DNA from 3 places in the Lysinibacillus sp. FSL M8-0355 genome. Region 1 is predicted to be linked to each of the others. Evidence: predicted binding sites of a transcription regulator. Region 1 holds the regulator's gene; each other region holds the start of a gene.
The links. Region 1 encodes CtsR, which represses protease genes until heat stress. Its sites were predicted from a motif close to ATGGTCAATAAAGGTCAAACA; they were not measured.
Positions count from the first base shown of each region.

Region 1 (5,739 bases):
GATAATAAAATTGATGATAGGGGACCCTATTAACTTCTTGAAAAAGGAGACTGCTCGTTTCATGACAAAACGAGCAGCTTTTTTTTATGGTTTAAATAATTTAAACCAGCCTTTATGTTTAAAGATAGCTAGCATAAAGATCGCAATAATAATCATGGAGCCTAGTACAATAAAATAGCTGTAATGGCCATGAAGCTCAGGCATGTTATCAAAGTTCATACCATATACACCAGCAATAAAAGTAAGCGGGATAAAGATAGTTGATACAATGGTTAAAGTCATCATAATACCGTTCATGCGACTTGAGCTCATAGCCATATAGCTATCACGCATATCCGCTGTCAGTTCTCGATTGGATTCAACCATTTCAGTTAGTTTAATGAGATGGTCGTATATATCCCCGAAATAAGCTCTTTCTGATTTGTTTAAAGAAAAACGGTAAGAATTAAGAATTCGATATAAAAGATCTCGCATCGGTAAAATAGTGCGTCTAAGGTCAAGCAAATCGCTACGGAATTCGAAGACAATCTTCATGGCATTTACGTTGCTTTGGTATGTAAGTTCGCCTTCAAGTGCATTAAGATGATCTTCAATTTTATAAACAAGAGGGAAATAGCTATCCACGATTTTATCAATTGTTTGATATGTTAAATAAACCGTCCCCCGTTCCCAATTCTTTGGTTGGCTTGCTAGTATCTTTTGTACCTTATCTATTTCAGGAACAGGGTTTTTATGGAACGTCACAATAAATTTATTGGAGGCAAAAATATTAACCTCTTCTGCAGCAAGGTTCTCTTCATTTACTCGATGAATAACAAAGAAATGAAAATCATCATAGAAATCGAGCTTTGGGCGCTGTAATCGCATTAAGCAATCTTCAATAGCAAGCGGATGGAAATGGAAAAATGTATCTAATAATGATTCTTCTTCGGCTGTAGGGCAATTAAAATCAACCCAATACCATTCAAATTCTTGCTGATGTATAACTTCCAATGGAAAATCTTTTAGTAATTGTTGTTGTTTTGTAATACCAATGGTGCTTATCACGGTTTTCACCTCAAATTATTTACTACAAAATATTTATTTAGTGCCCCTCTTTAAAGCATACCCAACCAGCAAATAAAGTAGTGGCAAAAAATCTAGAAGGTTTTGTAAAGCCCGCCTTTTGTAGCAGTGTTAAAATATCCTCTTCACACATAAACGAAAGGGAGCGAATGGATTTTTCCATCTCTGCTACATCAGATGCAGAAAGCTTTGTATGTTGTAGCCAATAGGAACGCCATAAATCAAATTGTAGTTCAGTTTCTAAAGAGCCGGGCTGACCATATTTTGAGACAAGGACAAACGGTGCTCCAGGCTTTAAATGTCTTGCGATTTCTTCTAATGTAGATAGCTTTTCTTCATAACCCAGAATAAAATGCAGAACGAGAACACAACTTGCTGCATCGTATTTTATGGAGGGTAATTGAGTATCTAGTATTGTCCCTTGGTGGAAAGACAGCGTATTGGGTAGAGTGTGTAGACGTTCCTTTGCTATGCTGAGCATGGACTCTGATGGATCAATACCTGTGAATGACCAGTCGGGCCTTCCATCTGCAAGCTGTAAAATTTCATTGCCGCTTCCTGCACCCACAATTAACATATCAGCTTTATCTGGCAGTGTGGAATGATAAAAGGTTTGTATTAAACGTAGCATGGCATCATAGCTTGGCAATGTACGACGAATACCCTTTTCATATTCGTTTGCTAATGTGTTGTTAAATTCCATCTCTCATCACAGCCTTCCAAAAAAATTTTAATAAATCTTATTTAATGTGAAACTATTACGGGTATAGTTCCGTAAATAGTAGTACATAAAACATAGACAAAGTACAAAGAAAGGGTTGATATATATGGAGACTAAATGGTCTAAAGTAATCATACACGCAAGTGCATTTTTTGCGCCATGGTTAGTACCTATTATTTTCTTCTTAATTAGTTCGGATGAGGAAGTGAAGGCGATTTCTATTCAAGCATTGCTCTTCCAAATTGTTATGGGTATTTTAATCGCTATCTCAGTTGTTTTAAGTTTTGTTCTTATTGGGTTACCGTTTTTAATCATTTTCGGCATCATGTTATTTGTTGTACCAATTATCGGTATCGTAAAAGCATTGTCTGATGAGCCTTGGCGTTATCCAATTGTTGGTCGTTGGGTATAATTTTCATAGACGCAAGTATATGCTAGTTGCATATGCTTGCGTTTTTTCTATGACTAATAAGGGTACATTAGGTATATGAGCAAATTATAACCCGCGCAGTTTTAACTGAAAAAGTGCTGTTTTTCGTACTAAAATAGGCATTTTAAGACTTTTCACTTTTCTATGGGCGAAATCATTGCAATTTTTTTGAAGCGTTTTGTATAATATACTAAAAGAAAGTCAAAGATAGTCAAAGTCAGTGAAGCAAGCGAGGTGTATTCCTAAAATGCGTAATATATCAGACATCATAGAAGGTTACTTAAAGCAAGTACTTGAATTAGGTGGAGAAGGGCATATTGAAATTAAACGGAGTGAGATTGCTGATAAATTTCAATGTGTGCCATCACAAATAAATTATGTAATTAATACAAGATTTACTGCCGAGCGAGGTTACCTTGTTGAGAGCAAACGTGGTGGTGGTGGGTACATACGAATTTTACGTGTCCGCGCGCATTCACAGATTGATTTAATCGACGATGTTCTCAGACAAATAGAAGGTGGAGCATCTCAAACGATGGCAGAAGATTTAGTATATCGGCTCATCGATGAGCAGGTAATTTCAAAACGAGAAGCGAAATTAATGTTAGCAGCAATTGATCGCTCCACAATCGATTTACATCTCCCTTTAAGAGATACTATTCGAGCAAAGATCTTGCGAGCAATGCTGACAACAATCAAATATGAACAGCAAAAAGAGTGAGGTGATGGAAATGATATGCGAACATTGTAAACAACGTAATGCGACAGTTACAGTAACACAAGTTCAAAATGGGCAAAAGGTGGAGCACCATTATTGTGACGTCTGCGCCTCACAGTTCCATCCATTTCATGCAGAGTTTAAACAAGAGCCTGTGTCTATTCAACAACTATTGTCAAACTGGTTCGGCTCGCCTACATGGCAAAAGGTGGGGGAAAAACAACAAGTTCAACCACAACAGCAAACATGCCCACAATGTGGATTTTCGTATAAACAATTTTTAAAAGAAGGTAAATTTGGATGCCCGAGCTGTTATGACACCTTTAGTGAGCATTTGCCTAAGCTCTTTAATCGCATACAGGCAGGCCCTCAACACATTGGTAAAATGCCTGGTGCTCGCAGTAATGTGTATGTCATTAAAAAGCAAATAGAGGATATCCGCAAGCGTATGAAGGCCGCTGTAGCAGAAGAACAATTTGAGGAGGCGGCGAAGCTCCGTGATGAAGTTAAAGAGCTAGAGAAGCATCTACAATTTGAAGGTGGTGATGTGTCATGATGATTGATTCATTTTTAGAGCGTGCGACCCCAACGTGGATGCATATCAAGGATGATTATTCAGATATTGTCATTAGTACACGTATTCGCCTTGCTCGAAATTTAGATGGCTATCGATTTCCATTAGCTTTCTCAGAGAATGAGGCACTGCAGGTGGAACAGGCAGTTACACATGCACTAAGTGATAGCCCAACGCTTCAAAATGATTATGCTTATTTTGCTATTAAGGATTTAACGCCTCTACAGCGTCAAATTCTTGTAGAAAAGCATTTGATTAGTCCACAGCTGGCTAAAAAAGAGCAAGTAGGTTCTATACTTCTTTCTGAAGATGAATCCGTTAGCATTATGGTGAATGAAGAGGATCATTTACGCATTCAATGTATGACAGCAAGCTTTCAACTTCAAAGTGCCTATGAACAAGCAAATAAAATTGATCGTATCCTAGAGAAAGTATTACCGTATGCCTTTCGAGATACTTTTGGCTATTTAACAAGTTGTCCGACGAATATTGGCACGGGTCTTCGCGCATCGGTCATGATGCATCTACCCGCACTGACATTAACCGGGCAAATGAATCAAATTATTAATGCCATGACTCGCTTAGGAATGACTGTAAGAGGTATATATGGAGAAGGCAGCGAAAATTTAGGAAATGTTTATCAAGTGTCGAATCAAATTACACTTGGGAAGACAGAAGAAGACATTTTAGCAGACATACAAAGTGTCGCTGAAAAGATTATCCAAAAAGAGCGACACGCAAGAGGGAAGTTGATGGAAAAGGCAGAGCTTGCTCTAGAAGATAGAGTATATCGGGCTTTAGGTACCCTTACACATGCGAGAATTCTAACAAGTGAGGAAGCCGCTACCTGTCTATCTAATGTTCGTTTAGGAGTAGATCTACAGTTAATTGATGGGATTCAAGCAACAACCTTAAATGAATGTGTTGTTAGTATGCAACCAGGTTTTTTACAGCACTATGCAGGTGAGGCACTGCCCCCTGCTGAACGGGATCGTGTCCGAGCGGAAATGCTCCGTGAGGCATTATCTCAAGAATATGCGAATAAGCCTATAAATGGGGAAAAAGGAGAGGATTTATATGATGTTTAATCGTTTTACACAACGCGCGCAAAAAGTATTACAGCTTGCTCAGGAAGAGGCTATTCGTTGGAAGCACGAATCTATTGGAACAGAGCACATTCTATTAGGGCTTATACGTGAAGGCGGCGGTATTGCTGCGAAAGCGTTAGAAGCCATTGATATTAGTCCTCAAATGATTGAAGCTGGTATTGAGGAATTAGTTGGTAAAGGTAAAGAAGATGTCGGCCCAATTGTTCACTATACGCCAAGAGCTAAGAAAGTAATTGAACTATCTGTGGATGAATCACGTAAACTAGGTCACTCGTATATCGGCACAGAGCACTTATTATTAGCGCTTATTCGTGAAGGTGAAGGCGTGGCAGCTCGCGTCTTAAACAATGCGGGTGTCGGCTTAAATAAAGCACGTCAGCAAGTATTATTGCTATTAGGTAACAACGATAATGCACAATCTGGGCAACAAGCAGCTCAAGCTGCCAATACCCCAACTTTAGATAGCCTAGCACGTGATTTAACACAAATTGCACGTGAAGGCACATTGGACCCTGTTATTGGTCGAAGCAAGGAAATTACACGTGTGATTGAAGTGTTATCGCGTCGTACGAAAAATAACCCTGTATTGATTGGTGAGCCAGGTGTTGGTAAAACAGCGATTGCTGAAGGGTTAGCACAGCAAATTATCCATAATGAAGTACCGGAAATTCTACGTGACAAACGTGTCATGACTTTAGATATGGGGACGGTTGTTGCAGGTACTAAATATCGTGGTGAATTTGAAGATCGTTTGAAAAAGGTGATGGATGAAATTCGCCAAGCCGGCAACATCATTTTATTCATCGATGAATTGCATACATTAATCGGTGCAGGTGGTGCAGAAGGTGCAATTGATGCCTCCAATATTTTAAAACCATCTTTAGCACGCGGTGAGCTTCAATGTATTGGTGCAACAACATTAGATGAGTACCGCAAATATATTGAAAAGGATGCAGCATTAGAGCGTCGCTTCCAACCAATCCAAGTGGATGAACCAACAGTGGAAGAAGCGATTCTAATTATTCAAGGCTTACGTGACCGTTATGAAGCGCATCACCGTGTAAAAATTACAGATGAAGCGATTGAAGCAGCGGCTAAAATGAGTGACAGATATATTTCAGA
Region 1 is NZ_JBBPAI010000001.1:4,674,922-4,680,660, reverse strand. Features, by position in the region: gene MKY46_RS22975 (hypothetical protein) at 1-33, shown strand, start outside; gene corA (magnesium/cobalt transporter CorA) at 85-1,047, opposite strand; gene MKY46_RS22965 (class I SAM-dependent methyltransferase) at 1,085-1,768, opposite strand; gene MKY46_RS22960 (DUF4870 domain-containing protein) at 1,893-2,198, shown strand; gene MKY46_RS22955 (CtsR family transcriptional regulator) at 2,464-2,937, shown strand; gene MKY46_RS22950 (UvrB/UvrC motif-containing protein) at 2,948-3,490, shown strand; gene MKY46_RS22945 (protein arginine kinase) at 3,487-4,596, shown strand; gene MKY46_RS22940 (ATP-dependent Clp protease ATP-binding subunit) at 4,586-5,739, shown strand, end outside.

Region 2 (5,739 bases), 740 kb from region 1:
ATGGTGGCCATGAAATGATGGACATGCATGAAACAATTGGCGAAATTATCGCAGGTATGAACCAAGCCATAATTTTACGCCCACATGTACAAGATCCTGAATTATTGAATATTTTGGATCGCCAGTATAATTTTACCCTAGGTATGTACAATACAATTGTAGAGTCCTTCAAAACAGGACATGATCCATCTGTTCCAACAGGACGTTACCAAATGGAGACAGGAAATGACTTTAAATATGGCGTAAATCCTGGTCAACCAAAAAAGCCAATGCAAAATGCCAATGAAATTAATGATGAAACTATTTCAGGGTTCTTACTTGGTGCTCAAAAAGGTTCAGCAAAATGTATGACAACGGCTGCTTTAGAGACAACAAACCCAGTTGTTCGTCGCGTTGTTGCTGATAGTATTCCTAACTGCATTGAAATGGGCTACGAATTATCCATCTATCAAAATAAACATGGCTATTATCAGGTACCTCAATACTCACAACAGGATATGCAAACGATGCTGAATGCATATGACACAACAACTAATCCCCTTCATTAACACGAAAGAGCAGTCTCTGGTGGTAAACACCAGAAACTGCTCTTTATTCATTAAGATTATAATACCTTCCCTAAAAACGCCTTTGTACGGTCACTTTGTGGATTGCCAAAGAGTTCCTCTGGAGAGCCTTCTTCTACAATATAGCCACCGTCCATAAAGACTACTCGATCCCCTACTTCACGAGCAAAGCCCATTTCGTGCGTAACAACAACCATGGTCATCCCTTCAGCTGCTAGATTTTTCATAACATCTAGCACCTCTTTGACCATTTCAGGATCAAGTGCTGAAGTGGGCTCATCAAATAAAATGGCTTTTGGCTTCATGGCTAAGGCACGTGCAATGGCTACACGCTGCTGTTGACCACCCGATAGCTGCTCAGGATAGTTATATGCCTTGCTGTCGAGTCCAACCTTTTTTAACAGCTCATGCCCTAATTCTTCAGCTTCTGGACGACTCATTTTACGAATTTGCATAGGGGCCATCGTGACATTATCGATAACTGTCATATGCGGGAATAGATTAAATTGTTGAAACACCATGCCAACTTCTGCCCGAATCTCATTGATATTCGTTTTTGGCGCATTAATTTTCACATTTTCAATATAAATAGCACCATCTGTTACATCTTCTAGCATATTGATGCATCGTAAAAATGTACTTTTGCCTGAGCCAGATGGTCCAATCACACAAACAACTTGTTTCTCTTGGATTTCATAATCAATGCCTTTTAATACTTCAAGCTTTCCGAAATATTTGTGTAGGTTTTCAATTTTTATCATCTTGCTTCCCGCCCTTCTGCCTTAGCTTTACGAGGGACATAACTATTGCTAAATCGTTTCTCGATAAATGCCACGATCTTCGTTACACCATATGTTAAAACTAAATAGAGTAGTGCAGCAACGATGTACGGTTCCCAGAAGCGGAAGCTTGCACCTGCTACTACCTTACTTGCGTATAAAATATCTGGTGCTGCAATAACTGTTACTAATGAAGAATCTTTTAATAATGCGATAAATTCGTTCCCTAATGGTGGAATCATACGTCTAAATGCCTGTGGTAAAATGACCTTACGCATCGCTTGGTTATGTGTTAACCCTAAAGAACGAGCTGCCTCCATTTGCCCCTTTGCAATACTTTGAATACCTGCACGGAAAATTTCCGCATTGTAAGCAGCACAGTTTAATACGAGCGCTGTAATCCCTGACACCATATATCCTAAAGAATGACCAAAAATTGTTGGAATAACTGCTAAGTGAATTAATAAAATTTGCACAAGCATTGGTGTTCCACGGAATAAATCGATATATAATTTTGATGGCCAATAAATCCATTTTTTACTCGATAATTTTCCTAGGCCTAAAAATAGTCCTAATAGAATACCTCCAAAATAACCACTAAGTGTCAAAATAATTGTTACGCCAATACCCCGTATAAACATATCTCGGTAGTTCCAGACAATGTCCCAGCGTAAGTCAAAGATGTCCATCCGAAAACCCCATTTCCCCTTTAAAGTGAATGAGCCGCTAGCATACTAGGGGCGTCATCATTCATTTATTACTTGAAATCAGAACCTGTAATTTCTTTTAATTTACCGTTTTCTTTAATCTTTTTAAGACCTTCATTTAATTTATCTAATAGCTCTTTGTTTCCTTTTTGAACCATAAAGCCATAATATTCTTTTTCAAATGCATCATCTTCGATTACTTTTAGTTTTTGATCTGGATGCGCTTTAATGTATTCGTAAACTACCGCATTGTCTCCAATAGCTGCATCAACGTTACCGTTTAACATCTCTTGAATTGCGATTGGTTGACTTTCAAACGCCATAATATTTGTACTTGCTTCCCCTTGTAGCTTTTTCGCCGCCATATGACCTGTAGCATTAATTTGTACTGATACCTTTTTATCTTTTAGTTCAGCTAGAGATTTAATTTTTGAATCTTCTTTTACAACAATCAATAATTGAGACTCATAATAAGGCTCTGTAAAATCAAATGATTCTTTACGCTCTTCAGTAATTGTGATTCCTGAAGCACCAATATCTGTTTCACCGTTTTTAATTGTTTGGAAAACTGGCTCCCAACCAATGTTATTCCAGTCAACTTCAAAGTCCATTTCATCAGCAATAGCTTTTAAAACATCGACATCAATCCCCACAATTTTCCCTGAATCGTCAACAGATTCAAATGGTGCGAAAGTTGCCTCTGTACCAACTTTATATATTTTCTTACCATCTTCTGAAGATGAGCTTCCTGAAGATGCACCATCCTTTGTACCACATCCTGCAAGTGCTAATGTTAATGCTGCAACCATCATCAGTAGCATCCAACCTGTTTTCTTCATTGTATTTCCCCCTATTTCGATAATTTTCCGAAATGCGTATTATTTTTCGCAATTCGGAAATGTTAGACTATTAGGTCAATTATATTAATATTATAGTATTTAGACAACAACTTTTCGCATAAAACTAAATATTTTTTCATATTAATTTATAATAAACTTATATAATTAGAAGAAACATGTATAAATAACAAGAAATCTAATCTAAAATTAATATATATACACTACAATCCACACCAAATTTCGATAAATTTAGGCAAAAAAAAAGAATCCCCTCAGATAGGATTCTTTTTTTCGACTATTTCTAGTCTTCACGTACAGTATGTCCACTAAAAAATAATTTGGAGTTATTGCTTTTTTGAAGGTTTGAAAGGAATAAATAGGGGAATAATGCCAACTAGGACAGTATTGCACCTATATCTCCCTCTCGATCTCCGCTAAGCAGGCTGCTAAACTACTTATTAGGAGATGAGCTATAACAAGTCTATCTATATTCAGTAAAATGGCGCCCTCGGAGGGAATCGAACCCCCAGTGCAAGAACCGGAATCTTACGTGTTATCCATTACACCACGAGGGCAAAGGCACAAAAAAAAAGTACTCACTCTAGGCTTACGAAAAGCATGATGTAGATAACCCTCATTTTTTGAAGCATACCTGCAAAATAGTGTACTGTACTTTAAACTTATAACCTCAATTATTATACAAGCCTATCACATATAATTCAACCATAGAATGCAAAAACATTTTATTTTTTTTATTTCACTTTAGCAGGGTTAATATTTGACCTTCCCTGACTATAATGTGTATGATAAGGATACAGCTGAAATAACAATGGAAATTTTCAGCAAAGGTATTCGAATTTAGTTTTTTAAGGAGGATTTAACATGAATTTAATTCCTACAGTTATTGAACAAACAAGTCGCGGTGAACGTGCATATGACATTTATTCACGTCTACTTAAAGACCGTATTATTCTTTTAGGAAGCGCTATTGATGACAATGTGGCTAACTCCATTGTTGCACAACTTCTTTTCCTACAAGCGGAAGATCCAGATAAAGATATCTCTCTTTACATTAATTCACCAGGTGGATCAATTACGGCTGGTATGGCTATTTATGACACAATGCAAATCATTAAACCACAAGTTCAAACAATTTGTATTGGTATGGCTGCATCAATGGGTGCTTTCTTACTAGCTGCTGGTGAGCCTGGTAAACGTTTTGCATTACCAAATGCAGAAGTAATGATTCACCAACCACTAGGTGGCGCACAAGGTCAAGCGACAGAAATTGAAATTGCTGCTAAACGTATTTTATTCTTACGTGAAAAATTAAATGGCATTTTATCTGAACGCACAGGCCAACCACTTGAAGTCATTGCTAGAGACACAGATCGTGATAATTTCATGACTGCTGAACGTGCTAAAGAATATGGTTTAATCGATCACATTATGCACCGTAGCGATAATAAATAAAAATGAGAAGGCATCACAGACTCGCTCTGTGATGCCTTTCGTGTTGTTGAAAAAGGTGATGTCAACGACAGAAACAGCCATTTTGAAAGGCGAGGGGTTGATTTCCGTTCCGCCAGCGTCCTTTCCAGTGGGCGTCCGCTGATCACTGCATTCGCTCCAGGGGCTTCTCTAGGACGCTAATCCCCTAGGAGTGACGCTGGCTCCACTCCCATCAACCATTCTGCAAAAGTGTCTTTTCCTGAACAAAATTAGAAAGAGGATAGGCTCTTATTTTCAATGCGGAGAAGTGATGGATGACAACACTTCTCCATAAAGCGTAGTGAATACCTTCACTTTATTTGAAAACCTTTCTAAAAAGAAACATTTTTATGGATTGGGGTGGAAGGCTACTTGACTCCCGTGGGATAGCGAGACAGGCGAGCCTCTAAACGGAGCGGTAGCGGAGGAAGCTGCTCGGCGCTCGCCCACTGGAAAGCAAGTAGCCTGCAATGGAAATCCATTTTCACCTTTCACAAAAACGCTATGGATGGTTTTGTTTTTCAACACTATGAAGGCATCACAGATTTGCTCTGTGATGCCTTTTGTGTTCAATGAATGTTAGTCTTCATTTTCGATAATTGTAGCCAATGCTGTAACCGCTTGCTCCGCATCGCTGCCGTCACTACTTAAAGTAACTTCAGTGCCTTTAGCGACTGCTAAGCTCATGACACCCATAATGGATTTGGCATTTACTTTTTTCTCGTCTTTTTCCAGAAAGATATCCGCACTAAAACGATTTGCTTCCTGCACAAATAGTGCTGCTTGTCTAGCTTGTAGTCCTAATTTTAATTTGACCTGGACTCTTCTCTCAATCATACTCAAAACTCCCCTTCACTACCGTTCATCTATTAGTTTTATCTTACCTCACTTACTAGCAAAAGAACAATAAGCGATTACGCATGACATTCATACCTGAAAAGTATGAAAACTTAACCACCTATTTTTTCACCGCGTCTTAATGCATCAGCAATCTCATCAATTTTTCTCAATCGATGGTTAACACCTGATTTACTAACCGTTCCACTTGATACCATTTCACCAAGCTCTTTTAATGTCACATCCTGATATTCTACCCGTAGACGTGCTATTTCACGTAGCTTTTCTGGTAGCTGATCCAGACCAATTGAATTTTCAATAAATCGAATATTCTCTACCTGTCGTAATGCTGCACCAATAGTTTTGTTTAAGTTGGCTGTTTCACAGTTCACAATACGGTTGACGCTATTTCGCATATCTCGCAATATGCGCACATCCTCAAACTTCATCATGGCCTGATGTGCGCCAACAATATTAAGGAAATCTGAAATTTTCTCTGCTTCCTTTAAATAGGTGACAA
Region 2 is NZ_JBBPAI010000001.1:3,933,912-3,939,650, forward strand. Features, by position in the region: gene MKY46_RS19185 (spore coat protein) at 1-548, shown strand, start outside; gene MKY46_RS19190 (amino acid ABC transporter ATP-binding protein) at 605-1,327, opposite strand; gene MKY46_RS19195 (amino acid ABC transporter permease) at 1,324-2,034, opposite strand; gene MKY46_RS19200 (basic amino acid ABC transporter substrate-binding protein) at 2,103-2,891, opposite strand; tRNA gene MKY46_RS19205 (tRNA-Arg) at 3,392-3,466, opposite strand; gene clpP (ATP-dependent Clp endopeptidase proteolytic subunit ClpP) at 3,774-4,364, shown strand; gene MKY46_RS19215 (HPr family phosphocarrier protein) at 4,962-5,219, opposite strand; gene whiA (DNA-binding protein WhiA) at 5,333-5,739, opposite strand, start outside.
Region 2: the regulator CtsR is predicted to act here: its motif matches at 3,667-3,687, upstream of clpP (ATP-dependent Clp endopeptidase proteolytic subunit ClpP).

Region 3 (5,739 bases), 3.9 Mb from region 1:
AATCGTAATGACATCTTCATATTCTTTGTTGTTCAATTGCACTCGTAAAGGGAGTAACACGACATCATTTTCTTCATAGTAAGACTTCGGTAGATCGCATCCACTATCCGTAAAAATCTTCATTCTCTTGTCCCCCTAATTTCAACTTACTCATCAAGTATTTTTAACTTTATTCAGTCGGTACTCACTTAAGATAAATGGAAGGGGTACCACTGAATAAAGTTAAACTGGTAAAAATGGAATGTTAACTTGAACTTACTACTTAACTATGATAATTTCAAGCGTTCAATGAGGATTTTCGCGATTCCATCATCATTATTTGTTGCTGTAATTTCATTGGCAATGTTTTTAAGACTTGGAATACCGTTCCCCATCGCTACACCAAGTCCAGCATATTCGATCATTTCTAAATCATTGTCTTCATCACCAAACGCGATGATACGCTCACGTGGAATACCTAAATCTTTTGCCACATGCGCAATACCCACAGCTTTATTTAAGCCGCGACGTACAATTTCAATAATATGAAGTGGCGCGCCCCATCGACGATGCTCAATAACTTCTGCGTGCACCGCCTGTAAATGGTCACGTATAATGACCGAATTCGCTTCATTTGCTTGAATTAATAAACTTGTGGGATTTTCCAAGAGATGTGTGTATAAATCCCCAAGTGTGATTTTGGGATTACCCATATTAAAAATATTTAAGATACGATCATCCTCTGTGTGTACATAAATATCATCTTTTACCTCAGCGATAATATTTTCATACTCGTAACTATTGATGGATCCAACAACATCATGTACAACACTTAAATCAATCGGTGTGTGCATATGTTGCCAAGATACATTTTTGGGATGATGTACATATGCGCCATTAAAATTGACAATGGGTGTAGTGAGCCCAAGTTCATGATAATAAAGATCACTTGCACGGTATGGACGCCCCGTTGCAATCATCACTTGATGCCCTAATTCCTTAGCCTGCAATAATGTTTTTTTCGTTTTTGCTGAGATTTGTTGTTGGTCTGTTAATAAAGTACCATCTAAGTCTAGTACGATTAAATGCGGTTTCATAGCTCGTTGCCCCTTTCCTATAGTTTGAATAGTATCTCTTTGTCTTTCATTCGTCAAAATTTTGTCACAGTGAAAAAAGTTTGCTAACATAAAGATGAGACAATAGTTGGGAGTGACAAAAATGTTTGTAGAAAAAGAAGTGTGGGGAAATATTCCTTTATTACATATACATACAGACAAGATGAATGAAGAAACCCCAGTAGTTATTTTTTTGCATGGCTTTATGAGCGCGAAAGAACATAACTTACACTATGCATACCAATTGGTGCATAAGGGGGTGCGTGTCCTATTACCAGATGCAAAATTTCATGGTGACCGTAGCGAAGGCCTTACAGAAATACAAATGAACTTGAAATTTTGGGATATTGTTTTAAATTCTATTCATGAAGTGCAACAATTATATGATGAATTAAGGAATAAAAATTTATTGGCCAGTCATAATATTGGCATAGCAGGTACTTCAATGGGCGGCATCGTGACCTCCGGCTGTTTAAAACTTTATGATTGGATAAAAACAGCGTCAATATGTATGGGTGCACCAGGTTTTATTAAATTAGGTGAATATCAATTGCAGCAATTTGCAAAAAGCGGTATCAATTGGCCGATGTCAGAGGAAGATGTTCAAAAAGTGAATGAGCTCTTAGCTAAATATGATGTTAGTTTAACGCCAGAAAAATTCGCAGGTCGTCCAGTTTTCTTTTGGCATGGAGAATTAGATAAAACAGTACCTTTCCAAGAAACGTATAAATTTTATGAGACATTACGGGAATACTATCAAGCAAGCCCTGAATATTTAAAGTTTATGGTGAACAAAAAGGCAGGACATGCAGTCCCACGTGACGGTATGCTAGCAGCAACAGACTGGCTTGCACAGCATTTGGCATAACAGGATGCATCTGCTATGATAAGGTTAACACTATGATGGAAGGAGAAATACGAATGGATCAAGATATGAAAGATAGCATGTTTGGTGCTTTAGAAAATGTAATTGACCCTGAGCTTGGGATTGATATCGTCAACTTAGGTTTAGTATATGATGTAGATTTAGATGATGAAGGTGTAGCAACTGTTACGATGACATTAACATCGATGGGATGCCCACTTGGGCCAGTTATTGTGGATCAGGTGAATACGGCATTAGGGGAACTTCCAGAAGTGAAAAGTACAAATGTTAACATTGTATGGAATCCACCTTGGTCAAAAGACAAAATGTCACGCTATGCAAAAATGGCATTAGGCGTACGCTAAAATTGCAACATTAAAAATCCCTGCTTATTTTATAGGCAGGGATTTCATGTTGTTGAAAAAAGATGATGTTCATAGTAGAAAAAGAACCTTTAGCAAGGCGAGGGGTTGATTTCCGTTCCGCCAGCGTCCTTTCCAGGGGGCGTCCGATAAGCCGCTGCTCCAATCACCCATGTGGTAAAAGGATAGACTCTTATTTTCAATGTGGAGAAGTGATGAGTGACAACACCAGTAGTGAATACATTCACTTTATTTGAAAACCTTGCTAAAAAGAAATATTTTTATGGGTTGGAGTGGAAGGCTACTTGACTCCCGTGGGATAGCGAGACAGGCGAGCCCCTTCACGGAGGAAGCGGCTCGGCGCTCGCCTTCAAGAAAGCAAGTAGCCTGCGACGGAAATCCATTTTCACCTTTCACAAAAATGCTATGGATGGTTTTGTTTTTCAACACGATAAAATCCCTGCTATATTTTATAGGCAGGGATTTCGTTTGTAACGAAATTAATCGATACGGCATATTTGTAATGGACAATTTTCACAAGCAATTTCATTTTTTAAAAATTGTAAATCATGAATTGTAATAAAGCCTTTATCAAAAGTGATAATATCGTGTTTTTTTAAATCATTCAACATGCGATTAATCATTTCACGACTTGTTGCACACAAATTCGCAATTTCCGTATTTGTTAGCTGGAAATCAATAAAAATTGAGCCATTTTCTAAAGGTTTACCATACGTATTGGAAAGCCGAATGAGCGTTGAAAATAAAGCACCTTTTTTTCCATTTAACACTAAATCACGCAAACGACTTTGATGCTTTAAGTTTTCTGTTTGCAACCACTTTATATATTCCACCATAACAGTAGGCTGATCTTCTAGTAAATGCTCCAATGATTTACGACTTAACACATACATCGTAGAAGGCTCTAATACCTTTGCAGTCATGGAATTATAGACTAGGTTACAAAATAATGACCCCTCTCCAATTATACTGTCAGGACCACAAATACGAATAGTTAATTCCTTGCCAGTTTCGGTTTCTTGGCTTATCGAAATCACACCAGATTGGATGTAATAAATTTCTTTTGCCCGTTCACCCTCTAGAAAAATTTTATTTCCTTTATTCACTTTGATAAAAACACCATGCTTTTGAAATAGATCCTTCATTTTTTCAAACATATTATCCATTAAAACCATATCTCCAACACATCGCTTTCTTTTTGTAATAAACGGCAATTATTACAAAAGGATAGTGGATTTTTCGATACTAAAACATAGAAACATACCATTATTATAACGTAAATTTCCATAATCCGTGAAAAAATTTTAGTGCGATTTCTTTGCGAAGCAATGTCGATTGATGTAAAATAAAGTTAGTCAAAAAAGGTCAAACTTTTTAAAAGAACAAGAATGGGTATAACAATGATAAGAAACATGATGGTAAAGGAGTGCTAGCTATGCAATTTCAACAAACAGATAACAAAAAACCACTAGAGCAATTTGGACGAAATTTGATTGAAGAAGTTAAAAACGGCAAAATGGACCCTGTTATCGGGCGTGATGAGGAAATTCGAAATGTCATTCGTATTTTAACACGCAAAACGAAAAATAATCCTGTATTAATTGGTGAACCAGGAGTTGGTAAAACAGCGATTGTTGAGGGTTTAGCACAGCGTATTGTGAAAGGCGATGTGCCAGAGGGCTTGAAAGAATGTGTGTTATATGAGCTAGATATGAGTGCTTTAATTGCAGGGGCAAGCTATCGTGGCCAATTTGAAGAGCGCTTAAAAGGTGTGTTAAAAGAGGTGAAAGATTCAGAAGGACAAATCATTTTATTTATTGATGAAATTCATACCATCGTCGGCGCAGGCAAAACAGACGGTGCTATGGATGCAGGGAATATGCTCAAGCCTATGCTTGCACGCGGTGAACTACATTGTATTGGTGCTACAACACTAGATGAGTATCGGATGTACATTGAAAAAGATCCTGCTTTAGAGCGACGATTCCAGCAAGTTCTTGTACGTGAGCCTTCGATTGAGGATACGGTTTCCATTTTACGGGGCTTAAAAGAACGCTTTGAATTACATCATGCAGTACGAATTCATGACAGAGCAATTGTTGCGGCAGCAGAACTGTCCAACCGATATATTACAGAGCGATTTTTACCTGATAAGGCAATTGATTTAATTGATGAGGCTTGTGCGATGATTCGTACAGAAATTGATTCGATGCCACAGGAATTAGATGCAGTGACACGTCGCATTATGCAGCTTGAGATTGAAGAACAGGCATTACGTAAGGAAAAGGACGAGGCAAGTAAAAAACGTCTAGAGCAATTGCGTGAGGAATTAACAAAATTAAAAGAATCCTCAGAGGGCATGCGCCAACAATGGGAAGCAGAAAAAGAAATGCTACACGACATTCAGAAAAAACGGGAAACATTAGATAAATACCGTCGTGATTTAGATGAAGCAGAAAGTAAATATGATTTAAATAAAGCTGCCGAATTACGCCATGGCAAAATCCCAACATTAGAAAAGGAAATTCAGGAACTCGAAAAACAGTTAGAAAATGGGGCAGAATCCCGCATTTTACGTGAAGAAGTAACGGCAGATGAAATTGCTGCGATCGTTTCCCGCTGGACAGGAATTCCTGTAACAAAATTAGTAGAAGGAGAGCGTGAAAAACTTCTACGATTAAAGGATACATTACATGAAAGAGTAGTCGGTCAAGACACAGCAGTACAATTAGTAACAGAAGCTGTATGGCGTGCACGTGCAGGTATTAAAGATCCACATCGTCCGATTGGTAGCTTTTTATTCTTAGGTCCAACAGGTGTTGGTAAAACTGAGCTTGCTAAGGCACTTGCTGCGCAGTTATTTGATGCAGAAGATCACTTTATTCGAATTGATATGAGTGAATACATGGAGAAACATAGTGTGTCTCGTCTCGTTGGTGCTCCTCCAGGCTATGTAGGTTATGAGGAGGGCGGACAATTAACAGAAGCTGTACGCCGAAATCCATATTCCGTGGTCCTCCTAGATGAAATTGAAAAAGCGCATCCAGATGTGGCGAATATTTTATTACAAATTTTAGATGATGGCCGCATTACAGATAGTCAGGGACGTATGGTGAATTTTACAAATACAGTGGTCATTCTAACATCCAATATTGGCTCTAGTTATTTAATGGAGGCAAAAGAAGGCGATAATGCTGTTGAAGACTTAGTCATGGCGGCCCTACGCCAACATTTTAAACCAGAATTATTAAACCGTATGGATGACATTATCTTTTTCCATGCTTTATCTACAAAGCATTTTACTGCGATTGCTTGGAAGTACGTGGAGCAACTGATTAAACGTGTGGCAGAACAGGAAATTACTTTATCTGTCGAGCAAGAGGTTATTGACTGGGTA
Region 3 is NZ_JBBPAI010000001.1:787,697-793,435, forward strand. Features, by position in the region: gene MKY46_RS03665 (DegV family protein) at 1-123, opposite strand, end outside; gene MKY46_RS03670 (Cof-type HAD-IIB family hydrolase) at 267-1,076, opposite strand; gene MKY46_RS03675 (prolyl oligopeptidase family serine peptidase) at 1,198-1,962, shown strand; gene MKY46_RS03680 (metal-sulfur cluster assembly factor) at 2,016-2,324, shown strand; gene MKY46_RS03685 (Crp/Fnr family transcriptional regulator) at 2,822-3,508, opposite strand; gene MKY46_RS03690 (ATP-dependent Clp protease ATP-binding subunit) at 3,778-5,739, shown strand, end outside.
Region 3: the regulator CtsR is predicted to act here: its motif matches at 3,694-3,714, upstream of MKY46_RS03690 (ATP-dependent Clp protease ATP-binding subunit).